3 regions of the Micromonospora sp. NPDC048935 genome follow, and region 2 is predicted to be linked to each of the others. Evidence: riboswitches for the same ligand, from Rfam matches in the RefSeq annotation. Region 2 holds a riboswitch; each other region holds the start of a gene.

Region 1 (9,505 bases), on a different contig from region 2:
CGACCACCGCGAAGGAGGTGCGCAGGGCGTCGTGCCTGGCGACCACCCGACGCAACGCCTGAGCCAGCGCCTCCCGATCGAGAGAGCCCTCCATACGCAGGGCGAACGCCACGACGTACGCGGGGTTGCCCGGTTGGAGTTCGTTGAGGAAGTAGAAGCGCTCCTGGGTGAAGGAGGCCCTGCCGGTCCGAGTCATGCCGCCCCCCGTACTTCCGTGACCTCTTCGGCTGGGGTGGGTGCCGCGAGGGCCTCGGCGCTGCGCCGAGCTGCCGGGACGATCAGCCAGGCCGCGGCGAGCATCACCGCGGCGATCACCGCCCAGCCCCAGAACCCCTGCGAGATGACCAGGCCGGACAGGAACACCGGCCCGACGATGTTCTGCGATGCCACATGCAGGTCGAAGGCACCGAGGTACTCGCCCTCCGCATGCTTGGGAGCCAGCCCGAAGGCCATTCCCCACGCCGAGGCCGCCTGCAGCACCTCCGCTATCGATACGACCAACACCGTCACGACGATCGCCACCACGGCCAGGGCCACGTTGTCCGAGAAGGCGGTGACGGACACCGCCGCGCAGCCGGCCGCGATCCAGAGCCCCGCACGACGGCCCGTCAGCGCGGCGCCGGACACCGTCTCCGCGCCCCTGCTCGCGCGGACCTGGAACAGGATCACGAACGCCGTGTTGATCACCAACATCAGCGGGACGAGGAAGGGTGGGACCGAGGTGCGATTGAGCGTCCACAGGGGCAGCACCACCATGAGGACGGTGATGTGCGAGGCGAGGACCGCCGACAACCCCACCACGGCGAGGAACCGCAGGTCCCGCACCGCGCCGAAGGGGCGTGGCCGGGTGGCCGCCTTCCGGGGAGCGCCGACCGGCAACCGGGTCACCAGTGCCGCGGCGAGACCCAGCAGCACGGCCGCTCCCACCGGGATCAGCACCAGCAGGCGCTCGCTGAGTGCGGCGACCGCGGCGATCCCGATGCCCGCACTGAAACCGATGTTGAAGACCGTCCGCATCATGGCGTTCAGGCGGACCCGCTCCCCGTCGGGGATGAGCGTCGCCACCATGGCATTCTCGGTCGGGCCTATCCCGTAGTCGAGGAACGCGATGAGCATCACCAGTACGTAGAACTCGACCGCGCTCTCCACGACGGAATACAGGCCGAAACCGACGGCGACCGCCGCGAACAACGCGAACAACAGCGTCCGCTTCCGCATCCGGTCCGCGATGATTCCGAACAACACCGAGGAGACCAGTCCGGCGAAACCCGCTGCGGACAGGCCGATCCCCACCTCGGCGGCCGACAACCCGACGTGCAGGGTGAAGTAGACGACGCTGCCGCTGAGGAAAACCCCTTTTCCCATTGCCCCGGCGAGTCGGATCGCCAGCAATCTCCGGCGCAGGGAGTCGGCAGGGACCAACCGCGTGAGAAAGCCCGACACGCCGGATCTGGACGTGGCCATCAATACTCACCCCGCCCGAATGCAAGCAGTTCCGCGATGCGTTCCGGGGTATTGGAGCGCGAAGCCCCGAGTGGGGCGAGCGCCCGACACCAGGCGTCCAGCCGGTCGGGATCGAGATCGGCCGCCCGCGCCAACTCGTCACGCCGGAACACCATTTCGGTCCGGTCCCAACCCTCAAGCACATAATCGGCGGCGTCGAAGCAACGTTCGCCGACACAGGCAATCGGACTACGGGCCACCAGACCCCTGGTGTCGGACGCGAGAACATTGCCGAGGTGCAGATCGCCGTGCAACAGCACCCGTTCGGCCGGTGCGGAAAAAAGCTCCGCCGTGATCCGGCGCGATTCCGTGACGTCCAGGCCGCCCCGCTCGGTCCAGCCGTACATCAGCTCAAGCCAGTCGGCGGCCTTTCGGGGCGCGCTCTCCGGGTCGCCGGCCGAGTGCAGCTCGTTGAGGAACAACGCGTAGTCGGTGGGGGACGGTGCCTCCGGAAGCTGCTCCACCGGAACACCCGGTTTGATGGCCTCTAACAGCACCGCTCCCTTGGCAGTGGCGAGGACTGCCGGAACCCGTCCGCTCGGGGCGAACTGCCGCAGCATCGCCACCTCCTCGGCGAGGGCGTAGGTGTCCGGCGCGAGCTTCAACACCGCGTCGCCCAGGGGGCCGGTACAGGCCAGCACCACCGAGGAGACGCCCGAGGAGAAGTCGGCGCCGATTTCGGCACCGAGCTCGGCGCCGATTTCGAGGTCCCACTCTCGGGCCAGGGTCGCCAACTGCTCCGGCAGCGAACCCAACCAGCGATGGTTCACCTTTCCCGAGCGCGCGTAGTCGGCGATCGACTGGAACCGCGCAGTTATTTCTTCCAGATCCAGCAAGAGTGGTCACCTTCCGTGAGTCGCTTTCCGTTGTCGCGCCATTTAAATGCACCTCGGCGCCGTCGGTCCTACGGAGATTGCCGAGGATTGTGGACATGCGAAACTCTCGCTCAAGGCTCACGAGCGTGAGTCAGCGCAGGGTGCACCGTCGGGCCGGCAATTAGACCGCAGGCCAGCAGGGCGGCGCGATAAGGACACGAAGAGTTGTTGCTGGACCGGTTCCTCCTGCGACCGCGTCTTGATCAGGTGAGGTGGAGGTGGGTGGGAGTGACTATTTGCCAATTCGGCGATCTTCCGAACTCCCTCGCATTGCACAGCCTCTCATGATGATCTATAGATGTCTAGCCTTGATGTATTGATCTGATTACCCGCTGCTATGTACTTCGTCGTCATTGCGGCATTTTCGCGGCGATCGTGCTGATCGCAGTGGGTAAGGGGTGCCGTAGGGATCAATGGCGGCGAAGTTCGGGATAAGGCGGCAGTCGGCCGGGATTTCATCTCCGTCAGTGCAAAGTGCGGCATTCGGATCCCCGGACACCGCGGCGACCGGTTCTTCCGTCAGGCCCTGGGCGATATGCGCCGTTCACGCTGGCCTCGCCGGCGTCCCGCCCGTACTCGGCACCGCCGTGGTCGAACGCGAGGACGGTTACGCCCCCAACGGGCGGCTATGACCGGCTCGTCCGCAGCCGGTAGCCGACGCCGATCCAGGAGTTCCACGCTGGTCCAACAGCCGATCAGGCCCAGGAGGGCTACTGGGCGAGCCAAAGTGCCGGTCGTTTGCCTGTTGCTTTCCTGTGCGCGGCCAGGCCAGGCATCGACGATGGACCAAGTCGGATCGACGCAGAGCGATCGACACACCGTGGAGGTCATGAAATGCGAGCACTGCTACGGCGCGTGGGGGCCGTCGGAGCCGGCGTCATCCTGATGACGACGGTTCTGGTAGGGCCGGCGAACGCGGCGGACCTGTCGGCGGCCGGAGGCACCTCCACTGCAACGGCTGCGGAACTGGCGGCAACGAGGGCGTCGAACGGGGGACGGGCAGTCGTGCCCGTCGACAACCTGCTGGCATCCGGCGGGATGGAGGCGTGCGACCCGGGCTCGTTCTGCGTCTGGGTCGACCCCAACTACAGCGACGGACCGGGCCAGTGGCCGAACAGCACCAGCTCCTACTTCGGGTGGGCGCACAAGAGCTGCGGCCTGATCAACGGAGGGACATGGAACAACTGCGCCAGCTCCGTCTTCAACAACGGACAGAACTGCAACATCCAGCTCTATGACGACGTCAACTACGGCACCGGTCGGGGCTACTACAACCTCGCGAAGGGCGGCCACCTCGCGAACCTCAAGCTCGACAAGATGACCGATGGGAGCCCGATGGACAACCGGATCTCGTCGCACAAGTGGTGCACGTGGTAAATCGGTCGGCGGCCCTGGCCGTGGTCGTGGTGCTCGTCTGCGGCGCGTGCGCGCCGCGGCCGGGCACCGCCCCGCCGCCCGCGGACGCACTCACCGAACAGGCCGTCGACCTGGTCACCGATTCTGGCGCGCAGCCGGCTCGGCGGCTGTTGACGACGACGGCCGAGGAGGAGGTCACCCGTCGTTGCATGGCGGGGCTGGGCGAGACCTACCGGCCGTACGTGCCACCGCTCGCCGCCGGCGACGACGAGCACCGGCTGGTCGACCTGCCGAAGCGTCGGTCCCGCGGATACGAGTTCAGCAGCCAGGTGAATCCGCCGAGCGTCGGCCCGGATGCGAAGCGCCCCGCGTTCCAGAAGGCGTTGTTCGGCGACGGCTCGCGGGATCTCGGCCTCACCCTGCCGGACGCATCAGTGGTGAGTTTCCCCTCCGCCGGCTGCGTCGCCCGGGGCCGCGCCGCGGTGTTCACCGACGTCGTCCGATGGGCGCGCGTCGACTCGATCCCGCAGGTCATCGGCAACAGGTTGCGGGACCAGGTGTCGGGCAGCCCGGAGCTGGCAGTGGCCACCCGCCGCTGGGCGAGCTGCATGCGGTCGAAGGGCCTCCCGTACGCCACACCGACCGCGGCGCGCGAAGCGGCTGGTGTCCCGGCGCGAGAGGTCACGATCGCGGTCGCAGACGGCGAATGCGACCTGCGTGCACACCTGACGGGAACCGAGCTGGCGCTGCGCCGCCAGGCGGCAACCAGGTTGCCCCCGGCCGACCGCCGGGAACTGAACGATCTGGCGTCGACGGCCTGCACCGCCGCGAGGGAGGCCGCCCACATCCTGATCCGTCCCGTTCCGACCTGCTGAAAATGCTCAGTTGAGAGCGGCCAGCCGGAGCCGTAGACCCTCGGCATCCTGGTGATTCAAGTCGGTGAGGATCTCCAGCGCCGCGGTCCAGGTGACTCGCGCCTCCTCGGTCCTGCCGAGTTCCAGTTCACTGTCACCGATGTGGGAGAGGACCAGTGCCTCGTTGTACCGGTCACCCATGTCGTGGTGCACCGTCGCGGCCTGCTGGTAGTGGACGACCGCCCTACGGTGGTCACCGGCCTGGCTGTACGCGTACCCGAGGGTGTCCAGCGTCGCGGCCTCGCCATCCCGATCCCCGATCTCGCGCAGCAGCGCGAGCGCCTCGATGCCGGAGCGCAGCGCGCCGTCACGGTCGCCGGTCTTTGCCTGGTACCAGCCGACACCACTCAGCGCGCGGGCCCGGAACGGGCGGTGGTCGGCGGCCGTGTACCGCCGCAGCGCCTCCTCGGCCAGGCGCAACGCCTCGTCGTGCCGGCCGTCGGCATCCTGCATACGGGCCAGATTGCTGTATACATGGCCGGCACCGATCAGGTCACCAACCTTCTCGTACGCGTCGAGCGCGAACCGGAAGTGCCGCTCGGCGGTCTCGACCTCGGTGAGTCGACTGTGAACTACCGCGATGCCCAGATGTCCGCGCGCCTGCCGCGCCGCGTCACCACGCCGTTGGGCGACGGCGAGGGCGGCCCGATGGCCGCGCAGCTCCTCCTGCCAGTGCCCGCGCAGCGACGCGAAGGCCACGAACGACTGACACCACGGGTCGACGTACGCGTCGAACTCCGGCAGCGTCGCGATCTCGAGTACGGCGAGCAGCACCTGGTGTTCGGCGGTGAACCAGTCCATCGCGGCGTCGCGGTCCTTGAGGTGGAGCCGCACCACCCCCGGTTGGCCGTCGGGCACGACCACCTCGTCGCGGTGCGGCAGCAGCAGTCGGGCAGCGGCGGCGGCGATGTGTACGTAGTGGTCGAGGATCCGCCGCAGCGCGTCGGCACGGTCCTGGGCGGTCTCTTCGGTGCCGGCGAGCTCCGCCGCGTAGGCGCGCAGCAGGTCGTGCAGCTCGTAGCGCCCGGGGCGGTGTTCGCGCACGAGATGACATCGGGTCAACTCGGCGAGCCAGGTGCGTACCCCGGGCTCCTCGCAGCCGGCGAGGCTGGCGGCCGCGTCCACCGAAACGTCCGGCCCCGGATGCACGCCCAGCAGCCGGAACAGGCGCGCCGCCGGCGGGGACAGGACGCGATACGACCAGGAGAACACCGCACGGATGTCGGTCCTCGCGTCGCCGATGGTGAGGCCGTCGAGCGTACGCGCCGGGTCGTCGATCTCGGCGGTGAGGCCGCCGACGGTGGCCGCGGGGCTCGTCGCGAGCCGAGCGGCCACCAGTGCGAGCGCGATCGGCAGGCCGTCGCATCGGTCGATGAGCCGGTCCACCGAGGCTGGCTCCGCTGCCACCCGTCGCTGGCCCAGCCGCAGGCCGAGCAACTCCCGGGCCTCGGTGACCTCCATCGGGGACAGCGGGAGCAGGCTCGCCGAGTCGCTGACGATCAGACCGGTGAGGCTGTCCCGGCTGGTCACCAGCACCCGGCAGGCGAGGTTGCCGGGCAGTAGCGGACGGACCTGGTCGGCGTCGCTGGCGTTGTCGAGCACGATCAGCATCCGTCGCCGGTTCAGCAGCGACCGGTACAGCGCGGCCCGCCCCTGCCGGGTGGCGGGAATCTGCGGACCGGCGACACCCAGAGCACCGAGGAAGCCGTGCAGCACGTCGGTCGGGTCGGCCGGCGCGCGGGACGGGTCGAAGCCAAGCAGATTCACGTGCAGTTGCCCGTCCGGAAAGCGCTCCGCGGACCGGTGCGCCCAGTGCAGGATGAGCGTGGTCTTGCCGACGCCGCCGGTGCCGACCACCAGGACGACCGGGCCGTCCGCGGCGTCGAGGGCGAGTAGTTGGGCGGCGCGTCCCGCGAAGCCGGACACCGGTGCGGGTAGCTGGGCCGGACGGATCTGCGCCGGCGGCGGTGCCGCGTCCTGCCCGGCAGCGGTGGCGATACGGTCCTCAGCCGCGTGCGCGGCCATCTCAAACGCGGTCCGGTCGGTGTCGGTCAGTCGGAACGCCTGGGCCAACAGACGAACGGTGCCGGCGCGTGGGGCCGCGACCCGGCCGGACTCGATATAGCGGATATGGCGAACACTCAGGCCGGCCTTCTCGGCCAGCTCTTCCTGGGTCATCAACAATCTGGTGCGATGACTGCGGACGATTTCGCCGAACACGAGGGCCCCCGGACGCGTCAGGCGGCGCCCCCAGTGCGCCCGCATCGATGAGCATCCTAGTGACCGCGTGGTGACCGGCGCAGGTACGACAGGTCCGCACGCTCCGCGATGACGGGCCTTCGAGTCGCAGAACTCGGTCACCGCATCGTCCAACGATTGTGGTGGATCACCGACGACACCGGGCGTCGCTGGCGCCAGCCGTGCCGCTCCAGGTCCGGCGTCTGCTCCAGATGGGTGACCGGGCCGAGGCAGAGCCACGCCACCGGGCGGACGGCGGCCGGGATGCCGAGCAGGTCGCGCAGGAACGGCTCCCGGTAGAACGACACCCAGCCGACCCCGAGTTGCTCGGCGGTCGCGGCCAGCCACAGGTTCTGGATTGCCAGACAGACCGAGTAGAGGCCGGCGTCGGCGATCGCGTGACGGCCGAGCACGGCCGGTCCACCCCGCTGCGGGTCGTACGTGACCACGACCGACAACGTCGACTCCCGTACGCCATCGATCTTGATCTGGGTGAAGCGTTCCGCCGCCGCACCGTCGAGAGTGGCCGCGAAGGTGTCCCGTTCCCGCTGTACGTGCCGGTGGAACTCCTGCCGCAGCTCGGGATCGCGGACCAGGATGAAGTCCCAGGGCTGGGAGAGGCCGACGCTCGGTGCGGCGTGCGCCGCCGTGAGGATCCGGTTCAACGTCTCGTGGGGGATCGGCGCCCCGGTGAACTGGCCACGTACGTCCCGGCGGCGGTGGATGGTCTCGTAGAGTCCGGTGTTCAAGGCAGGCTCCCGCTGCGCTCGTGCCCCTGGCGGGGTCGATGACGCGAGGCCGGTCTTCGGACTCCCGGATCTCCGCTGGTCACCCGCCTTCCCAACCCCGCAGGGTCAGTGGCTGCGTCTGGTACGCGTGGGTGGCAGCTCCCCGGTCACCGCGGCGGGCCCGTGCCGGACTCCCACCGGCTTCCCGATTCTCCCCACTCGCGCGGGGCACCTCGCAACGTTTGTGCCACCCCGCACCATAGTGGCCCCGACGAACCTGGGACGAACCCCGACCTGAATTCGGGATCGGCGCAGCGGTGGGCGGGCAACGGGTCGCCGGCGGGCGGCTCGGGCCGCGACCGACGGTTCGCCCCGAGTGGCCGAAGCCCACCGTTGACCGGCCGGCGGCACCAGCGACGACGTCCGCCGTCGGGACACCCGGTGCCGTCGCCCACACCGCGGCGCGCGGTCAGGCTGTCGCGGGCTGCTGCGCCATCACGTCGCGGAGCATGTCCGCGATGGTGGTGGCGGCCAGCTCACGTCGTACGGCCTCGTCGAGGCGGCCGAAGACCTGGCGCAGGGCCGGCTGGATGCCGAACCCGATCGGGCAGGAGTCGCTCGGTGGTGAACTGTGCAGGGCGAAGAGCGGCTCGTCGTCGCCAACCGCGAGGTACGTGTCGAGCAGCGTGATCGACTCCGGTTCGCGGGTCAGGTGCCAGCCGGCGCCCGCTCCCCGTCGGGACCGCACGAGGCCGGCCTCGCGGAGCTGGCCGAGGCAGCGGCGGATGACCACCGGGTTGGTGTTGACGCTGACGGCGATGCGCTGGGAGGTGGCCACTGCCGCCGCGTCGCGCTGATCCAGGGCCATCCACGTCAACACGTGTACGGCGACGCACAACCTGCTGTTTCCGCTCATCGCACCCATCTCCGCCCGCTCACTGTAACCACAGATGCTACATCGACTCCGTCCGGCATGACCCATTTGTCGCGGCCAGATGTAACCGCTACTGTTACATCAAAGCCTGCGCCGAGGGCACCGCCGTACACCACGGCGACCAGCGGCGGCGCAAGTCCAACCCGCTGGCGACAGCGACACGATGGGAAGGCAGCTCATGGGTCAGCTTCAGGGCAAGACGGCAGTGGTCACCGGCGGCACCAGCGGGATCGGCCTGGCGGCCGCCCGCCGGTTCGCCGCAGAGGGCGCACACGTGTTCATCACCGGCCGCCGTGAGGACGCTCTCGCCGCGGCCGTCGCCGAGATCGGCACCGGCGTCACCGGCGTCCGGGGCGACGCCGCGGATCTCGGCGACCTGGACAGGCTCTACGCAGCCGTCGAGGCGCAGGGCCGGCGCGTCGACGTGCTGTTCGCCAACGCGGGCGGGGGATCCTTCCGCCGCCTCGAAGAGGTCTCCGAGGACCACTTCGACCAGATTTTCGACACCAACGTCAAGGGCCTGCTGTTCACCGTGCAGAGGGCATTGCCCCTGCTGAACGACGGCGCCTCGGTGATCCTCACCGGATCCACCTCCGCGAGCGTCGGCAACGAGGCGTTCGGCGTCTACGGCGCCTCCAAGGCCGCCGTGCGGTCCTTCGCCCGAACCTGGGCCAACGAACTCAAGGGCCGTCAGATCCGGGTGAACACGCTCACCCCCGGCCCCACCGACACCCCTGGCATCACCGGTCTCGCTCCCGACGAGGAGAAGGCCGCACAGCTCAAGGGCTTCCTGACCAGCAAGGTTCCGCTGGGTCGAATGGGCACGCCCGACGAGATCGCCTCGGCCGCCCTGTTCCTGGCCAGTGACCAGAGCAGCTTCATCACCGGCATCGAGCTGTTCGTCGACGGCGGCGTCAACCAGATCTAGGCGACTCCCGCCCGTCGCCGTGGGAGACC
Region 2 (9,505 bases):
GCGCGCGGGAGACGTCACCGTCCAGTGGGACGGGGTGACCGCCGAGACCGATGTCGAGGGCCAGGTCAACCTGATCCAGAACTTCGTCACCAAGAAGGTCGACGGCATCGTCTACGCGGCCACCGACTCCAGTGCGCTGGCACCCGCCACCGACAAGGCGCTCGCCGCGAACATCCCGGTCGCGATGATCGACTCTGGCACCAGCCCGCAGCCGGCGAACGTGCCGCTGTTCGCCACCGACAACCGCGCGTCGGCCACCGAGGCGGCGAAGTTGCTCGCCACCGAACTCGGCCCCGGCAACCACCAGGTGGCGCTCGTCGAGTTCCAGCCCGGGTCGCAGACCAACACCGAGCGGGTGGACGGCTTCAAGGCCGGCCTCGCCCAGTACCCGAACCTGAAGCTGGTCGGCCAGCAGCCCAGCCGCAGTGACGTCAACGAGGCACGACGCGTCACCGAGAACATCCTCACGGCCAACCCCAACCTGGCTGGCATCTTCGCCGCCAACGAGCCGAGCGTGCTCGGCGCGGCGCAGGCCATCCAGGCGGCCGGCAAGTCCGGCAAGGTGGTCATCATCGGGTGGGACGCCGCCCCGGACGAGATCGCCGGGGTGCGCAGCGGCCAGATCTCCGCGCTGGTCGTGCAGAACCCGTTCAAGATGGGCTACTTCGGCGTCGACAAGATGGTCAAGCACCTGCGGGACAAGGCACCGCTGGCATCGGCGGACACCGGCGTCACGTTCGTCACGAAGGAGAACATCGACTCCGCGGAGATCAAGGCGGTGCTCGAGCCGAGTTGCGCCAACCCTCCGGTGCAGTGATGGGCGCGACCCCGACGGCGACCGCCGACAGCGACAAGCAGCCGACCGCCGACGAGGCGCCGGTCCTCGAAGCCCAGGGCATCGTCAAGCGGTTCGGCCACGTCGAGGCGTTGCGCGGTGCCGACTTCACGGTCCATCGGGGTGAGGTCGTGGCGCTGATCGGCGACAACGGCGCCGGCAAGAGCACCCTGATCAAGACGCTGTCCGGTGTGCACCCACCGGACGAGGGTGAGATCCGGGTGGGTGGTCGTACGGTCCAGTTCTCCACGCCGGTCGACGCCCGGCGCGCGGGGGTGGAGACCGTCTACCAGGATCTCGCCGTCGCCGACGACCTCAGCGTGGCCGCCAACCTGTACCTCGGTCGGGAGATCCTGCGCTCCGGGCCGCTCGGCCGGCTGGGGTTGCTCGACAAGCGCGCCATGCGGCAGGGCGCCGCCGCGGCCCTGGACCAGTTGGGTGTGCGGATCCCCCGGGTCACCACCCCGATCGCGATGCTGTCCGGTGGGCAGCGCCAGTGCGTCGCGGTCGCCCGCGCCATCATCTGGGCGACGAGCGTGGTCATCCTCGACGAGCCCACCGCGGCGCTCGGTGTCGTGCAGACCGGGCGGGTGCTCGACGTCGTCCGGCGCGCCCGCGACGCCGGCATGTCGGTGGTGCTGGTGAGTCACAACATGCCGCAGGTGCTGGAGATCGCCGACCGGGTCGAGGTGCTGCGGCTCGGTCGTCGGGCCGCCCGGCTTCGTGCCGACGAGGTGACCACCGACGACCTGGTCGCGGCGATGACCGGCAGCACCGGCGCGGATCGGGAGTAGGGGGGCGTTTCGGAGGTGCTGGGCGGCCAGCACCTCCGAAACGCCCCCTGGTGGTGACGCACGCGTCGATCGGTGACTCGCCCCGCAGGCCCGGGCCGGCGACGGGTGCGCACCACGCCGCCGGCCGCCGGGGCGGGTGCTCAGAACCGCGCGGGCTCGACGTTGGCGTCGGCGTCGTCGGGTTGCCCGTGCAGCGACTCCTCCACCCCGATCAGGTGGTTGGCCATGCGGATCCGGGCGCGTTCCGGGTCGCGTGCGACGAGGGCCTTGAGGATCGCGACGTGCTCGTCGTGGGTACGCCGGTCCGCGCCCTCCTCGTGCAGGCTCCGCCAGAGCCGGCCGCGCAGCGTGCGCCCGGCGAACGCCTCGATCAGACCGACGAGCACCGGATTGTCGGCGTGCACCGCGATGATCCGGTGGAACGCGATGTCGATCTCCATGATCCGTTCGTGCTCCTGCGGAGACCGTCCGGCGATCCGGGCCGCCTCGTCGAGCAACTCCGCCGCCTGGGCGAGGGCCTCGTCGGTGATCCTGGTCGCCGCCAGGCGGGCGGCCTCGCACTCCAGCAGTCGTCGGACGATGTGGATGTGCCGTGTGTCGCCCTGGCCCTGGAAATCCACCACGAAGCCCATCGGGGCCAGCAGTTGCGGCGCGTCGAGGTTGGTGACGTACGTGCCGTCACCCTGGCGGATGTTGACGATGCCGAGGATCGACAGGGCCGACATCCCCTCGCGCAGTGAACCCCGCGAGACGCCGAGCGACTCGGCCAGATCCTTCTCGATGGGCAGACGGTCCCCGGGCTTGAAACGCCCTTCGAGGATCATCCGCTTGATGCCGTTCACCACCTCGTCGGTGCGCGACATGACACCCCCTACCGGCCGGCGGGGGTGGCCGCCCCACCCGCGATCACGTACGCCGCCGGAGACGCCACGGTAGTCGGGTCCGTCCCCGTCCAGTAGTCGCCGTCGGGGAACCGGTAGAGCTCGACCGACTCGGGGCGCATCCGGGTGGAGTAGCCGGGCTGGTGCGGCAGGACGTAACCGCTGCCCGTGCCGGTGTCCCGGATGACGCACGGATCGGTGAAGTGCTCGTGCAGGTGGTCGACGAACTCGGTGACCCGGTTGGTGAGATCGCCCGAGATCGCGACGTAGTCGAGCACCGACACGTGCTGGACCATCTCGCACAGGCCGACACCGCCGGCGTGGGGGCACACGGGGATGTCGAACTTCGCGGCGAGCAGCAGCACGGCGACGATCTCGTTGATGCTGGCCAACCTGCCGGTGTCCAGTTGGCAGAAGTCGATGGCCCCGGCCTGGAACAGCTGCTTGAACATCACCCGGTTGTGGCAGTGCTCGCCGGTGGCGACGCCGATGGGCGCGACCGCGCGACGGACGGCGGCGTGGCCCAGGATGTCGTCGGGGCTGGTCGGCTCCTCGATCCACAGTGGCTCGAACTGGGCCAGGGCCTTGACCCACTCGATGGCCTGACCGACGTCCCACACCTGGTTGGCGTCGATCATCAGGTTGCGGTCCGGGCCGAGGATCTCTCGGGCGATGGCGCAGCGGCGGATGTCGTCGTCGAGGTCGGCGCCCACCTTGAGCTTGACGTAGCCGTAGCCGCTGTCGACCGCCTCCTGGCACAGCCGGCGCAGCTTGTCGTCGCCGTAGCCGAGCCAGCCGGCCGAGGTGGTGTAGGCGGGGTAGCCCGTCCGGTCGAGCTCGGCGAGACGGGCGGCCTTGGTGCTCTCCTTGGCGCGCAGGATGGCCAGCGCCTCGTCCCGGGTCAGCGCGTCGGACAGGTAGCGCAGGTCCGCGATGTCGACGAGTTGCTCGGGGGACATGTCGACGAGCAGCCGCCACAGCGGCTTGTCGGCGAGCCGGGCGACCAGGTCCCACGACGCGTTCAGCACGGCGGCCAGCGACAGGTGGACGACGCCCTTCTCCGGGCCGAGCCACCGCAGTTGGGAGTCGGAGGTGAGCAGGCGGTAGACGGCGCCCATGTCCGCCGCCATCGTCGCGACGTCCACGCCGACGAGGCGCTGTGCCTGATGGACCGCCGCCGCGACGACGATGTCGTTGCCGCGACCGATGGTGAAGGTCAGACCGTGGCCCGCGAGTGGCGCGCCCGTGCTGTCGACGCCGTCGGTGTGCAGGACGACGTAGGCCGCCGAGTAGTCGCCGTCCTTGTTCATGGCGTCGGAGCCGTCAGCGGTCAGGGAGGTGGGGAAGCGGACGTCCTCGATGGTGACGGCAGTGATCTGCGGCATGCGCTCCTCGCCCGGCTAGGCTAAAGATCAGATGATCTCTGGGAGTATACGGAGGGCTAATCCGGCACGTCAACGACGTCGATCACCCACGAATCCAAGACATCTAATGTATCGGTCCCGATGCGAATGTGTCAGCGTGCTGTCGCCCCGGTCGTCGCACCCGGCCCGCGGGCCTCGGCGGCGGCTGTGGCGACATGTGTGGCGCTGGTAGGCACCCTGCCGCGCGGCGGCTCGTCGTCGTTGCCGGAGTGTCGATGTGCGACCGGCAGGATTGAGAAATTGCCGCGCGGAGCTGATGGGCGCCCCGGAAGATTGGATGTCCACTTCACATTCTGACATTGACGGTCGGAAATAAATAGGGATCCTTACGTCTGAAGACTTAATACATCACACCTTTCCGCATGTCGGCACCTGCTCGATGTCGCGTCCGCACGGGTGTGTGCCGCCGCGCGGGCCGCGTTCGGCACGGGTCGCGCGCGCCCGTGACGACCATCACCCGTCACGGCGGCGACACGCCCGGCACCGACATGTGGGGTGTGACAACCGCAGCGTCCCTATATATGGTGTCGACGCAGCTGGTTCGGCCGCTCAACCCGAGCGGTCGAGGCAAGAGGGAACCCGGTGGAAATCCGGGACTGTCCCGCAGCGGTGAGTGGGAACGACAGCCGTCATGAGCACTGGGCCACCAATCGGTCTGGGAAGCGACGGCCAGTAGGAGACCGGCGAACCCGGTCGTGCCCGTGAGTCCGAAGACCTGCCAGCGCGCCGTGCACCCACATCCGGGTGGGCGGCGGTCCGAGGCCGCGTGGGACGGCCGACGCCACCTGACCCGCGCCTGCCCGGCGTGGCGTCCGACGGTGTCTGTCTCCGCGCGTCCGAAGGCCACCAGGTCTCGAACTCGCGAGGAGTGAGTGGTGACAGTCACCGAGGTAGTCCCGGCACACGGCGACGCGGCCCTGCGGCGGACGCCGATGCAGGTCCGCAAACGCGACGGCAGCACCGAGTCCGTGGATGTCAACAAGATCGTCCGGGCGGTCGAGCGGTGGGCCGACGACCTGACCGACGTCGACCCGCTGCGCGTCGCCACCCGCACGATCAGCGGGCTGTACGACGGCGCGACGACTGCCGAGCTGGACCGGCTGTCCATCCAGACCGCCGCCGAGATGATCGGTGAGGAACCGCAGTACTCCCGTCTCGCGGCCCGGCTGCTGGCCGGCTACGTCGACAAGGAAGTGCGTCGGCAGGGCGTCACCTCGTTCAGCGCGGCGATCCGGGTCGGGCACGCCGAGGGCCTGATCGGGAACGACACCGCCGCGTTCGTCGCCGCACACGCCGCGGTACTCGACGACGCCATCGACGCCGACGGCGACCGGAGGTTCGAGTACTTCGGCCTGCGCACCGTGTACGACAGGTACCTGCTGCGCCACCCCACCAGCCGGCTGGTGCTGGAGACCCCGCAGTACTGGCTGCTGCGGGTGGCCTGCGGGCTGTCCCAGACGCCGGACGAGGCGGTCGGCTTCTACCGGCTGATGTCCAGCCTGGCCTATCTGCCCAGCTCACCGACGTTGTTCAACTCCGGCACCCGGCACACCCAGATGTCCTCCTGCTACCTGGTCGACTCACCGCGCGACGAGTTGGACTCGATCTACCAGCGGTACGCCCAGGTCGCCAACCTGTCCAAGTTCGCCGGCGGCATCGGCATCGCGTACTCCCGGGTGCGGTCCCGGGGCGCGCTGATCCGCGGCACCAACGGACAGTCCAACGGGATCGTGCCGTGGCTGCGCACGCTGGACGCGAGCGTCGCCGCGGTCAACCAGGGTGGCCGGCGCAAGGGCGCGGCCTGCGTCTACCTGGAGCCGTGGCACCCGGACGTCGAGGAGTTCCTGCAACTGCGGGACAACACCGGCGAGGACGCCCGGCGCACCCACAACCTCAACCTGGCCAACTGGGTCCCGGACGAGTTCATGCGCCGGGTCGAGGCCGACGAGCTGTGGTCGCTGTTCGACCCGCACGAGGTGCCCGAGCTGCCCGACCTGTGGGGGGAGCGGTTCGACGCCGCGTACCGGGAGGCCGAGGCGCAGGGCCGTTACGTGCGGTAGGTCCCGGCGCGGGAGCTGTACGGCAAGATGATGCGCACCCTCGCCCAGACCGGCAACGGGTGGATGACGTTCAAGGACGCCGCGAACCGGCTGTGCAACCAGACCGCCGAGGACGGCAACGTGGTGCACCTGTCCAACCTGTGCACCGAGATCATCGAAGTGTCCAGTGACGCCGAGACCGCCGTGTGCAACCTCGGCTCGGTGAACCTCGCCGCGCACCTCACCGACGGCGGCATCGACTGGGACCGGCTGCGCGCCACGGTCCGTACCGCGGTGACCTTCCTCGACCGGGTCATCGACATCAACCACTACCCGACCGCGCAGGCGGCGGCGAGCAACCCCCGCTGGCGGCCGGTCGGGCTGGGGCTGATGGGCCTACAGGACGTCTTCTTCGCGCTGCGGCTGCCGTTCGACTCGCCGGCCGCGCGGGAGTTGTCCACCCGGATCAGCGAGGAGTTGTACCTGACCGCGCTGGAGACCTCCGCCGACCTGGCGCGTCGCTTCGGCGCGCACCCGGCGTACGCGCAGACCCGGGCCGCGCGGGGCCAGCTCCAACCCGACCTGTGGGGTGTCGAGGGTACGCAGACCGCGCGCTGGGCGGCGCTGCGGGAACGGGTCGCGGCGGACGGGTTGCGCAACTCGCTGCTGGTGGCGGTCGCCCCGACCGCGACCATCGCCTCGATCGCCGGGTGCTACGAGTGCATCGAGCCGCAGGTGTCCAACCTGTTCAAGCGCGAGACCCTGTCGGGGGAGTTCCTCCAGGTCAACACGGCCCTGGTCGGCGAGCTGAAGGCCCGCGGTCTGTGGACCGACCGGATCCGCTCGTCGATCAGGCGGGCGGAGGGCTCGGTGCAGGACATCGCGGAGTTGCCGGCCGAGGTCCGGGAGCTGTTCCGTACCGCGTGGGAGCTGCCGCAGCGGGCGCTTATCGACCTGGCGGCCGCCCGCGCCCCGTTCATCGACCAGTCTCAGTCGCTGAACCTGTTCCTGGCCGCGCCGACCATCGGCAAGCTCTCGTCGATGTACCTGTACGCCTGGAAGACCGGGCTGAAGTCCACGTACTACCTGCGTTCGCGCCCCGCCACGCGGATCCAGCAGGCCACCGTCGCGGTCGTCGCCCCGGTGGCGGCCGACGCGGCGGCGCTGGCCTGCTCGCTGGAGAACCCCGAGTCGTGCGAGGCCTGCCAGTGACAGCCGCCGACCCCACCACCGATGCCGGCACCACCGACACGAGGACCACGCACATGTTGCTCGACCCCGGGATGGACCTCACGCTCCGCCCGATGCGCTACCCGCACTTCTTCGACAGGTTCCGCGACGCGATCCGCAACACCTGGACGGTGGAGGAGGTCGACCTGCACGCCGACCTCGCGGACCTGGACAAACTGTCGCCGGCCGAGCGGCACCTGGTCAGCCGGCTGGTGGCGTTCTTCGCCACCGGTGACACCATCGTCGCCAACAACCTGGTGCTCAACCTCTACCAGCACGTCAACAGCCCGGAGGGTCGCCTCTACCTGTCCCGGCAGTTGTTCGAGGAGGCGGTGCACGTCCAGTTCTACCTCAACCTGCTCGACACGTACGTGCCGGACGAGACCGAGCGGTTCGCCGCCTTCGCGGCCATCGAGAACATCCCGTCGATCCGCCGTAAGGCCGAGTTCTGTTTCCGCTGGATCGACTCGCTGAACGACCTGCGCGAGCTGCGGACCCGCGACGACCGGCGGACGTTCCTGCTCAACCTGATCTGTTTCGCCGCCTGCATCGAGGGGTTGTTCTTCTACGGCGCCTTCGCCTACGTCTACTTCCTGCGTTCCCGCGGCCTGCTGCACGGCCTCGCCTCCGGCACCAACTGGGTGTTCCGCGACGAGTCCATGCACATGGCGTTCGCGTTCGACGTCGTCGACACCGCCCGCGCGGAGGAACCCGACCTGTTCGACGACGACCTCGCCGACCAGGTCCGGCAGATGCTCACCGAGGCCGTGGAGTGTGAGGTGCAGTTCGCCGAGGACCTGGTGGGTCAGGGGGTGCCCGGTCTGACGTTGGCCGACATGCGGGAGTACCTCCAGCACGTGGCCGACCGTCGCCTCGCCCAGCTCGGCCTCGCCCCGCACTACGGGTCGAGCAACCCGTTCGCCTTCATGGAGTTGCAGGACGTGCAGGAGCTGTCCAACTTCTTCGAGCGGCGGGTGTCGGCGTACCAGGTCGGGGTGGCCGGCACCGTCGCCTTCGACGACGACTTCTGACGACCGCGGCCCCGCGCCGCCCCTGAGGAACGCCCCGTCCGCGCCGATCTTGCAGTTTCAGTCGCCGATATGCGCACAATGCTCTCTTATGTCGCGACAGGAAGTGCAAGATCGCGGGGACGGGGCGGTCCGGGGGCCCGGCGTCGCTTGGTGAGCCACCGCATGACGTGCAGGGGGTGCGACGCCGGGTCCGGGATCGGGTGGAAGACGTGTTCCACCACGCCGTCGGCGATGATCAGGGTCAGTCGCTCGTAGACGGTCATGTCACCGGCGGTGCTGGTGGGCAGGTGCAGTGCGGTGGCCAGGGTCAGCCTCGGGTCGGGGATCAGCGGGTAGGGCAACCGCAGCCGGTGCGCGAGCTCCCGCTGGTACCCGGTCGACTGCGCGGACAGGCCGTACACCCGGGCCGCGCCGGCCGCGCGGAGTTCCGCGTGGTGGTCGCGGAACCAGGCGGCCTGCTCGGTGCTGCCCCGGGCGCCGTGGACCTCCAGCAGCCCGTTGGGCAGGTCGACACCCGGCCGCCCGGTCAGGGGGTACACGAAGATGACGCTGCGTCCGGCCCCGAGCGCGCCGAGATCGACCGGGCGGCCGTCGGTGCCGTAGAAGGACAGCCGTGGCAGGCTGGTTCCGACCAGTGCGGCGGGGTCGGTGCCGACCGTCGCACTGCCGGGCACGACCTGGGTCGCGGCCGCGTCGAGGCGGGCGTCCAGGGCGTCCCGCTGGGCGGTCAACCGACCGATCCGCTCCTGGAGGCCGGTGATGGTGCTGCGGTACGTGGCCACCGCCGCCGCGCACACGTCGGCCTCGTCGGCGCCACCGGCGATCGACTCGACGAACGGGCGGGTCTCCTCCACGGTGAGGCCGAGCGCCATCAACTCGCGGATCTGGGCCACCAGCCGCACCGCGATCGGGTCGTACTCCCGGTAGCCGTTGCCCAGCCTCCGGGGCACGACCAGCCCGGCCGACTCGTAGTACCGCAGCGCCCGGACCGTGGTCCCGGTCCGTCGTGCCAGCTCACCCACCCGCATCCCGCGACCCTAAACCCGCACCCCGGGGTACGGGTCAACGTGTCCATCGTCGCGGTGCCACCGCCGCCGTTTCCTGCCAGTCTGGCTGCGAAAAGGCATCGTGAGCAGGGAGTGTGTGATGACGGCAATCAGCCGGGTACGCGGTCGGCAGATCCTCGACAGCCGGGGCAACCCGACGGTGGAGGCCGACGTGGTGCTCACCGACGGGTCGACCGGCCGGGCCGCCGTGCCGTCCGGGGCGTC
Region 3 (9,505 bases), on a different contig from region 2:
GCGCACCAGGTCCCAGATCTGCGCCCGCACGGTGGGCACCTTCGCCGGGTCGAGGGCCTGCACCGTCGCGTACTCGTCCAGCAGTTGCTCCAGTTTGGCCAGGTCGCCGTAGGTCTCGGCGCGGGCCATCGGCGGCACCAGGTGGTCGATGACCACGGCGTGCGCCCGCCGCTTGGCCTGGGTGCCCTCGCCGGGGTCGTTGACGATGAACGGGTAGACCAGCGGCAGGTCACCGAGGACCGCGTCGGGCGCGCAGTCGGCGGCCAGGCCGAGGCCCTTGCCGGGCAGCCACTCCAGGGTGCCGTGCTTGCCCAGGTGCACCACGGCGTCCGCGCCGAAGCCGCCGTCTGCGGGCGGCGCGGTCAACCAGCGGTACGCGGCCAGGTAGTGGTGACTCGGCGGGAGGTCCGGGTCGTGGTAGATGGCGATCGGGTTCTCCCCGAAGCCGCGCGGCGGCTGGATCAGCAGCACCACGTTGCCGAAGCGCAGCCCGGCGAGGACGATGTCGCCGCCCTCGGTGTACAGCTGGCCGGGCGGCTCACCCCAGTGCTCCCGCATCCGCTCGCGCAGCTCGGCCGGGATCTGGTCGAACCACCGCCGGTAGGTTGACCCCGGTATCCGGGCCTCGGCGGCGGCCAACTGCTCCGGGGTGAGCCACTCCACGTCGTGGCCTCCGGCGGCGATCAGCGCGTGGATCAGCGCGTCGCCGTCGTCGGGCACCGGCGCGTCGCCCAGGTCGTAGCCAGCCTCGGCGAGCGCGGCGAACAGCCGGACCGCCGAGACCGGGGTGTCCAGCCCGACGGCGTTGCCGACCCGGGAGTGCTTGGTGGGGTACGAGCTGAGTACCACGGCGACCCGCTTGTCGGCGTTGGGCACGTAGCGCAGCCGGGCGTGGCGCACCGCGATCCCGGCGACCCGGGCGGCCCGCTCGGGGTCGGCGGCGTAGACGGACAGGCCGTCGGCGTCGATCTGCTTGAACGAGAACGGCACGGTGACGATCCGACCGTCGAACTCGGGGATGGCCACCTGCATCGCCGCGTCCAACGGGGACAGCCCGGCGTCGCTGGCCTCCCACTGCGCCCGGGTGCTGGTCAGGCAGAGCGCCTGGATGACCGGCACGTCCAGGGCGGCCAGGGCGCCGACGTCCCAGGCGTCCTCGTCGCCACCTCCGGAGGCGTCCGCGGCGACCGCACCGCCGGCGGCGAGCACGGTGACCAGCAGCGCGTCGCAGCGGGCGAACAGCCCGAGCGGGCCGGCGCCCGTGGTCAACCCGCGCAGCGAACCGCAGAAGATCGGCAGCGGGTTGCCGCCGGCCTGGTGGACCGCGTCCGCGAGCACGTCGACGAAGTCGGTGTTGCCGGCGAGGGCGTGCGCCCGGTAGAAGACGATCCCCACCGTGGGCCGATCCGGGTCGGCGGGGTGTTCGCCGTGCACGCCGTACGCCGGGGTGGGTGTGGGCGGGGCGAACCCCTCGCCGGTGAGCAGGACCGTGTCGGAGAGGAACCGGGCCAACTGCCCGAGGTTGTCCGGCCCGCCCTCCACCAGGTACGCCAGCGACTGGGTGACGACCCCGGACGGCACTGTGGAGATGGCCATCAGCTCCGCGTCGGGCAGCGCCTCGCCGCCGAGCACGACCGTCGGCACTCCGGTGCCGAGCAGCACGGCGAGGCCGTCCGGCCACGCCTGTCGGCCGCCGAGCAGGCGTACGACGACGAGGGCGACCCCGTCGAGCAGGGCGGGCACCTCGTCGGCGGCGACCCGCGCGGGGTTGGCGAGCCGGTAGTCGGCGCCGCTGGCGCGGGCGGCCAGCAGGTCGGTGTCGGCGGTGGACAGCAGCAGGATGCGCACGGCGGGCTCCGGAGAGTGACGCCCTGGCCGCTGCGGAGGCGACCTGGACGAAGCGGATGGGTGCGGCGTCAGCCGGTACGACGGCGCTGCCGGACTCGTCGACGCGGGCGTCGGAGTCGGTCAGCGGCGGGCGCTCGGCTCAGCGGTACCGGAAGCCAGCGGCCTGGCGCGCGTCGAGGCAACCGGCGCCAGACGTGCGGGCGCGGCCGGTTGCGGGTGCGGGGTGTCGCCCGCGATGCGGGTCATGACGATGCTCGTCGATGAATGAGACGCCGTGCGTCATCGGGTCCTCCTCGGGTGTCCACGCCCTGGGGTACGTCCCGACGGCCGAAGTATCCTGGCTTCCGGATCGACGCTCTCCCCCGGCCTTCCAGCCGCAGACACACGGCCGTGACTCACGAGGGGGGATCGCTCCCCGGTGACAGTGGCGGGACCGCGTCGGAATCGCACCGACTTCCTTCACTGCCGTCAGGCCGCGAATGCTGCCACACCCCTCCGCCGCCGGTCAACGCCGGCCCCGGCGTCGCCCGGCCGCGCTCATCACATTGACCTGGGAAAATATAGGCGCGCGGGGTTGCCTGACACACGAGACGGCGAGCTGATTGGAGCTGATGTCGTAGACGGTTCAGCACCCACGCGGTCAGCCCTGGGTTACTCGTGCTCGAAGCGACGCGGCCGGCGGGTCAGCGACAGCCAGCCGAGGAAACGGGTGTGCATCTTGGCAAGGTCGGGGCGACCGCCAAGACTGAACAGGTCGTGGATCGCCTCGTTCATGCAGGACGTCAGGTAGAGGGCCAGCGCCAGCGAGTGGCCATAGAACTCGGCGACGAGATCGAGTTGCGCGCGGGAGCACGGCCACGCGGCGGCGCAGTTGCGGCACAGCCAGGTGGGGCGCATGGGCAGGTGCGGACGGGAGCGAAGACTCACACCACGACCCTGCTCACCCTAACCGCAGCCATCCATCACAGTGGGTGATCCCTCGGCGGATAACTTCCATCCACCCTCCGGATGTCGTCCCGGCACCGCCATCAGTTCGCTGGCTATGCTGACCCACATCCCCGGTGCGGGAAGGGAGCGGCGCGTGAGCGTCCGAACGACTGGAGCGTTTACCGTTCCCGACCTGCTGTGGGATTCCTCCGACATGCTCGACGCCCTTGCCACTCGGGACATCGCTCAGGTGTTCCGCCTCGTCCAGCGAACAACCCACGCCAGTCAAACCACCCTCGGCATCGCCACCGGGCTCAGTCAGGCGCAGGTCAGCGAGATCACCAGCGGCGCCCGCCGGGTCAGCAGCATCGACGTCCTCACCCGCATCTGCGCCGGCCTGTCCATGCCACGTCACGCACGCATGACGCTCCTGCTCGGCGAACGCGACCAAAACCCGACCGAACGCAACGTCAGTGGCCCGAAGGTCGCGAGGGCGGCGCGGGACCGGTGCGCCGATGTCACCGCGATCTATTCCAGCCGGTCAGATTTCGTGGCGGAGTTGCCGCCGCACGTCCTCTTCGACCATGCCAGGGACATCCGGGCGTCCGGCCTGTCACTCAACCTCATTTGCCAGCAGTACGCCGACAACCGCCTTCTGAAGCTCCTCGCCGCCGGCACCCACCTCCGTTGCCTTTTCCTGGATCCCGCCGGCGAGGCGATCAGGCGGCAGGAGCGTGAGGACGACTATCCGGACGGCCACCTCAGCGCGCTCACCGAACTCAACATCCAGAATCTGGCCCGCCGCATTCGTGACAGGCTCCCCGCAGGTGCCCGAGACCACCCGTCCATCGGCGTCTACGACGAGTCCATTCGCGCCAACGTACTCCTGATCGATGACCGACTCTGCGTCGTCCAGCACTACCTACCGCGGATGCGGGGCGTCGACTGTCCGACGATGGTCATCGAACGCAGCGCGGGCCCCGCCGGCCTCTACCCGATATTCGACGAGATGTTCACCTCACTCTGGGATCGCAGCCGCCAGCTATGACCGACTACGCCCGCCTCCTCCCCCTCGCGCAGGAGGCCGTCGACCTGGCGCGCGACCTGATGCGGACGCTCCAGCCCGGTGCGCTGACCTTCAAGGGTGACCGCGACATGGCTTCCGAGGTGGACTACGCCATCGAGAGGGCGGTCCGCGCGCATCTGGCCGCCAAGGCGCCCGACATCGGTTTCCTCGGCGAGGAGTACGGCGACAGTGGCGACGCCACCGCACTGACCTGGGCACTCGATCCCGTCGACGGAACTGTCAACTTCGTCCACGGCTCACCCCTGTGCGCGATCTCCCTCGGCCTCATGCACGGCGCAGACGCCGTCCTCGGCGTCATCGACCTGCCGTTCCTCGGCACCCGCTACCACGCCGCCAAGGGACACGGGGCCTACGCCAACAATCGACGCATCCACGCCAGCCGGGTCACCGACCTCAGGGATGCCGTCGTCGCCATCGGCGACTACGCGGTCGGCACCGGGGCCAGCGGGAAGAACACCGAACGACTCGCCATCACCGAGCAGCTCACCCGGCACGTCCAACGGATCCGCATGCACGGGTCTGCCGCGATCGACCTCGCCTGGTTGGCTCACGGCAGGATCGACGCGTTCATCATGCTCAGCAACAAGCCCTGGGACACCGTCGCGGGCGTCGCGGTCGCCCGCGAGGCGGGCGCCCTGGTCGTCGACCTCGACGGCACCCCCCACAGCGTGCACGCCGTCGCCACGATCGGTGGCAACGACCTGCTCCTACCGTCCATCCTCACGCTCGTCCAGCGATCACTCGAACGCACGGAACCCGACCAGGGTTGAAGCCCCGTTCGCATGGTCGCGCCTCGTCGATCATGGAGTTGTGGTGGGCGACAAAGCAACCATCCGTGGCTAAATTGGGCACCACGACTCCATGATCGACCCCGTTGGCTGAGGCTGAGCGTCAGCGGGCGTGGCGCTCCGGATGGGCCCGGTTCCACACCCGCATCCGTTCCGGGTAGCCGGTGCGGCCCGCCTCGTACAGCGGCACCGCGTGCTTGCGGGCGATCGCCCCGGCCGCGCGGGGCGTGCCGGTACGGCGACGGATCCACTCGCCGTCGTGGGCGATCGCCACGACTGTCGTGTCCGTCGCGGTGGTCTCCGGCTCCAGGTAGAACTCCACCCCGCGCCGACTCGTGACGAACGCCTCCAGCGCGGCGAGATCGTCCCGGGTCGCCTCCCGGTCCAGCTTCGTCGGGGTCGCCTCGGCACCCCGTGACCGGCGACTGAACCAGCTCATGCCAACCCCTTCCCTCGACGCCCTCCAGTGCAGCACCGATTCCTGGCAATACGCTGCACGCCGGATGGGAGACAACTGACCCACCGAGGGCTGGAACCCGCCGAGCGTGGGCGGTGTCATGAGTGTGATCCGAACGGAGGTTCCCCTGGACGACGACGCGCTCGTCACCCGCGCCCGCTCCGGTGACCTGGAGGCGTACGACCTCCTGGTCGCCCGGCACACCGCGTCCGCGTACCGGACGGCGGTGCTGCTCGGCGCGGGCTCGGACTCCGAGGACGTCATCCAGGAGGCGTTTGTGAAGGCGTACCGCAAGCTGTCGCGTTATCGGGGCGAGTCGTCCTTCCGGTCGTGGCTGCTCGCGATCGTCGCCAACGAGACCCGCAACCTGCACCGCTCCCGGGGCCGGCGGGACGGACTCGTCCTGCGGGCGGCGGCAGCGGACCCGATGTCGGAGATCACCGAGGACGGGGCGGTCGGCGCGGTCCTCGCCGGGGAGCGCCGCGCCGCGCTGGTGCAGGCCCTGCGTCAACTGCCGGTACGCGACCGCGAGGTGATCGTCTGCCGGTTCTTCCTCGACCTCAGCGAGGAGGAGACGGTGGCGACGCTGGGCTGGCCCCGGGGCACGGTGAAGTCGCGCACGTCCCGGGCGCTGGCGAAGCTTCGCGGCCTGCTCGACCGGGAGGAGGTCCGGCATGGGTGACCTCGAACGGGAGCTGCGCGACCTGTCCGCCTGGCTGGACACGCCCGAGCCGCCCGACGTGCGCGCCCGCGTCCGCGTACGGCTGCACCGGCCCGTGCGCCGGTGGCGCCCGTTCGCCGCGGCGGCGCTCGCCGCGCTGGTCGTGGCGGTGTTGCCGCCGACCCGGGCCGCCGTCGCCGACGCCGTCACGGGGCTGCTGCGCTTCGCCGGCGTCAGCATCGCCACCTCGCCCGCGACGACGCTGCCCAGCGGTGCTGCCCCGCCGTTGCCGGGGCAGCACGCCGCCGGCCTGGAGGAGGCACAGCGGGCGGTGCGGTTCCCGATCCGCCTGCCGGCGAAGCTGGGGCCGCCCGAACGGGTGCTGGTCGCCGACCCCGACGCCACGGGCACCTGCCGGGTGGCGACGTTGCTCTACGACGGCGGCGCGTTGCGCGTGGACGCGTTCGACGGTCGCCTCAACCTGTCCTTCCACAAGGAGGTCACCCCGCCGGGAGCGGAGTGGGTCGAGGTCAACGGCGACTTCGCCGTGTGGGTCGACGGCCCGCACATCCTGTCGTACGTGGACCGGGCGGGGAATGTCCGCCAGGAGAGCGCCCGGCTGGCCGCCTCGACCCTGATCTGGCAGGACGCCGACGTGAGCTACCGGATCGAGGGCGCCCTCACCCAGGCCGAGGCGATCGAGATCGCCCGTTCACTGCACTAGGAACCGGACGGGCGCGACAGGTGTCCTGAAGATACGAGTCGTCGACGCGTTCCGGAGGGGTCGAGATGGGTTCATGGGGCAGGTCGCTGCTGGCGGCCTCTGTGGTTCTGCTGGCGGGGTGCACGACCACGGCCAGCGGCGGATCGGCCGCGCCGAGCGCCAGCGCGACGAGCGCCGCGAGCGCGACGAGCACGACGAGCACGAGCGCCGCGACGGGCTGTCATTCGCCGGTCGAGACGACGTCGCTGCCCGACTGGGCGGACGCCGGGTTCCACGGGGGCAGCCAGGTCCCGCACGTCTTCGGCAAGACCGGTGACATCGTGGCGGTGCTGTTCGCCCATCCACTGCGCCAGGTCCGCGAGGACGGGTCGAACAACAAGATCCTGTGGGTGGCCCGCGCCGCCACGACCTCGCCCGATCCGTCGGCACCGGCGACCCTGGTGATCACCGCGACGCTGGACGGCACCGACACCAGGGTGACCCGGGAGGTCGCCGGCGGTCCCGGTCCGTCGATCATCGACATGCCGCGGGCCGGGTGCTGGCATCTCGACCTGCGCTGGTCCGGGCACACCGACACGATCGACCTGGTCTACGCCCCGTGACCGCGCACCCTGGGCTGCCGGGCGTGCACGAGGACGCGCGGGCGGCCGCGGCCCGCAACAACGCCGAGTGGTGCGACATCGTCTGCGGCAGCCACGGGCTGGCCGGTCGTACCGATGCCGACGCCTGGTCGGTCCCCCACCGCTCGCCGCCGTGGTACCCGGACGCGGTCACCCTGCGGCCGGGCGTCGACGCCGAGGCCCTGCTGGCCCGGATCGACGCCGGGCCTGGCGCGTCGGTGAAGGACAGCTTCGCCGACGTCGACCTGTCCGGGTACGGGTTCCGGGTGCTCTTCGACGCGCGGTGGATTCACCGGTCACCGGTTCCGCCGGTGGCCGGCGAACCGCTCACCCCGGTCACCACCCCCGACGACCTGGCGGCCTGGGCGGCGGCCCACGGCGGCGGGGAGCTGTTCCGCCCCACGCTGCTGGCCGACCCCCGGGTCCGGGTGCTCGCCCGCCACGACGATCGGGGTGTGCTCACCGGCGGTGCGGTGCTCAGCGGCGGCGGTCCGTACGGCGTCTCCAACCTGTTCTCCCGCACCGACCGCGCCCGCGACATCTGGCGCGCGGTGTGCGCCACCGTGCCCGGCGCGCCGCTTGTCGGCTACGAAACCATCCCGGACCTGGCGCCGGCCCTCGCCGCCGGCTTCACCACCACCGGCCCGCTGCGCGTCTGGCTGCACGCCTAGTCCTCGGCCACGGGCTCCGCGCACGGACGGCTATGCTGGACGACATCGGCACCGATCCGGCCATCACCGGGGAGCCTCCGGAAGAACGGGCAGCTCGACCGCCCCGGTAGAACCGGACGTCGCGGCACGTCACGTCGTGGAAATGGAGCGGCGCCCGCACCATCGGGGCGCAAGCGGGGTGGTACCGCGGAGTCCTGGCCATACGCCCGACACTTCGTCCCCGCGTGGGCAGTGCGTTGATGCCCGCGCCAGCGGATGTGGAGTGCAGGGAGAGCGTCGATGACGGACGGCCCATCGAGGTCACCATTCGTGCCACTGCCCACCAAGATCGACTTTGGTGCGCTGGACCGTAGGGTCATCGAGTGGTGGCAGGCCAACGACGTGTTCAACCGGAGCCTGGAGCAGACCGCCGACGGCACGCCGTGGGTGTTCTACGAGGGACCGCCGACCGCCAACGGCACACCCGGCACCCACCACATCGAGGCACGGGTCTTCAAGGACCTCTTTCCCCGCTACCGGACGATGCGGGGCTTCTCGGTGCCCCGCCGCGCCGGGTGGGACTGTCACGGCCTGCCGGTCGAGCTCGCGGTGGAGAAGGAGCTGGGGCTCGGCGGCAAACCCGACATCGAGAGGATGGGCGTCGCCGAGTTCAACGCCCGGTGCCGCGCCTCGGTGCTGCGGCACGTGGACGAGTTCGTCCAGCTCAGCGAGCGGATGGGTTACTGGATCGACCTGGAGCACCCGTACCAGACGATGTCACCGGAGTACGTGGACAGTGTCTGGTGGTCACTGAAGCGGATCCACGACAGCGGGCGCCTGGTGGAGGATTTCCGGGTCGCGCCGTACTGCACCCGCGACGGCACGACCCTGTCCGACCACGAGGTGGCCCAGGGGTACGAGACGGTCACCGACCCGTCGGTGTACGTGCGTTTCCCGGTGCGGGGTGCGGTCGCCGGCCACACCGGTGTCGAGCTGCTGATCTGGACCACCACCCCGTGGACCCTGGTGTCCAACACCGCCGTCGCCGTCCATCCCACGGTGACGTACACCCTGGCCCGCACCGGGCGGGGCACGTTCGTCGTCGCCGAACCGCTGACCCGGCGGGTCCTCGGTGACGAGGCGGAGATCCTGGCCACGGTGCCGGGGTCGGCCCTGGAGGGGTTGCGCTACGAGCGGCCGTTCGACCTGGTGGACATCCCGGACGCGCACCGGGTGGTCCTCGCGGACTACGTCACGACCGAGGACGGCACCGGCCTGGTACACCAGGCACCGGCCTTCGGCGCGGACGACCTCGCCGTCTGCCGCGCCTACGGGTTGCCGCTGGTCAACCCGGTCGCCCCCAACGGGCGGTTCGACGACGGCATCGACCTGGTCGGAGGGGTGTTCTTCAAGGACGCCGACGCGTTGCTCATCGACCGACTCCGGACCTCCGGTCGGTTGTTCCGGCACGAGCCGTTCGAGCACCCCTACCCGCACTGCTGGCGGTGCCACACCCCGCTGATGTACTACGCGCAGCCGTCCTGGTACATCCGGACCACCGCCGTACGCGACGAGCTGACCCGGGAGAACGAGAACACGACCTGGTTCCCGGAGCACATCAAACACGGCCGCTACGGCGACTGGCTGAAGAACAACATCGACTGGGCGGTGTCCCGCTCCCGGTACTGGGGCACCCCGCTGCCGCTGTGGCGCTGCCCGGACAACCACGTGACAGCCGTCGGC

The links. A riboswitch is a leader RNA that binds a small molecule or an ion and turns the genes downstream of it on or off. The one in region 2 is predicted to bind cobalamin.
Region 1: linked by a shared signal. The riboswitch ahead of bluB (5,6-dimethylbenzimidazole synthase) and the one ahead of ACGFIW_RS23920 (ribonucleoside-diphosphate reductase subunit alpha) in region 2 are both predicted to bind cobalamin.
Region 3: linked by a shared signal. The riboswitch ahead of cobN (cobaltochelatase subunit CobN) and the one ahead of ACGFIW_RS23920 (ribonucleoside-diphosphate reductase subunit alpha) in region 2 are both predicted to bind cobalamin.

What each region holds. Positions count from the first base shown of each region.
Region 1 covers NZ_JBICTZ010000006.1:187,333-196,837, reverse strand. Annotated here, with positions in the region: gene ACGFIW_RS18775 (amino acid adenylation domain-containing protein) at 1-196, opposite strand, end outside; gene ACGFIW_RS18770 (MFS transporter) at 193-1,464, opposite strand; gene ACGFIW_RS18765 (aminoglycoside phosphotransferase family protein) at 1,464-2,339, opposite strand; gene ACGFIW_RS18760 (peptidase inhibitor family I36 protein) at 3,384-3,755, shown strand; gene ACGFIW_RS18755 (hypothetical protein) at 3,740-4,609, shown strand; gene ACGFIW_RS18750 (ATP-binding protein) at 4,616-6,913, opposite strand; gene bluB (5,6-dimethylbenzimidazole synthase) at 7,006-7,635, opposite strand; cobalamin riboswitch at 7,665-7,865, opposite strand; gene ACGFIW_RS18740 (Rrf2 family transcriptional regulator) at 8,084-8,530, opposite strand; gene ACGFIW_RS18735 (SDR family oxidoreductase) at 8,727-9,476, shown strand.
Region 2 covers NZ_JBICTZ010000009.1:48,774-58,278, reverse strand. Annotated here, with positions in the region: gene ACGFIW_RS23940 (ABC transporter substrate-binding protein) at 1-817, shown strand, start outside; gene ACGFIW_RS23935 (ATP-binding cassette domain-containing protein) at 817-1,629, shown strand; gene ACGFIW_RS23930 (FadR/GntR family transcriptional regulator) at 1,770-2,492, opposite strand; gene ACGFIW_RS23925 (enolase C-terminal domain-like protein) at 2,501-3,895, opposite strand; cobalamin riboswitch at 4,455-4,672, shown strand; partial or broken gene ACGFIW_RS23920 (ribonucleoside-diphosphate reductase subunit alpha) at 4,867-7,185, shown strand; gene ACGFIW_RS23915 (ribonucleotide-diphosphate reductase subunit beta) at 7,239-8,234, shown strand; gene ACGFIW_RS23910 (MerR family transcriptional regulator) at 8,321-9,262, opposite strand; gene eno (phosphopyruvate hydratase) at 9,381-9,505, shown strand, end outside.
Region 3 covers NZ_JBICTZ010000005.1:171,118-180,622, forward strand. Annotated here, with positions in the region: gene cobN (cobaltochelatase subunit CobN) at 1-1,848, opposite strand, end outside; cobalamin riboswitch at 2,179-2,308, opposite strand; gene ACGFIW_RS16470 (hypothetical protein) at 2,500-2,775, opposite strand; gene ACGFIW_RS16475 (DUF5919 domain-containing protein) at 2,930-3,823, shown strand; gene ACGFIW_RS16480 (inositol monophosphatase family protein) at 3,820-4,632, shown strand; gene ACGFIW_RS16485 (hypothetical protein) at 4,754-5,089, opposite strand; gene ACGFIW_RS16490 (RNA polymerase sigma factor) at 5,208-5,789, shown strand; gene ACGFIW_RS16495 (hypothetical protein) at 5,782-6,492, shown strand; gene ACGFIW_RS16500 (hypothetical protein) at 6,558-7,094, shown strand; gene ACGFIW_RS16505 (hypothetical protein) at 7,091-7,783, shown strand; gene ileS (isoleucine--tRNA ligase) at 8,063-9,505, shown strand, end outside.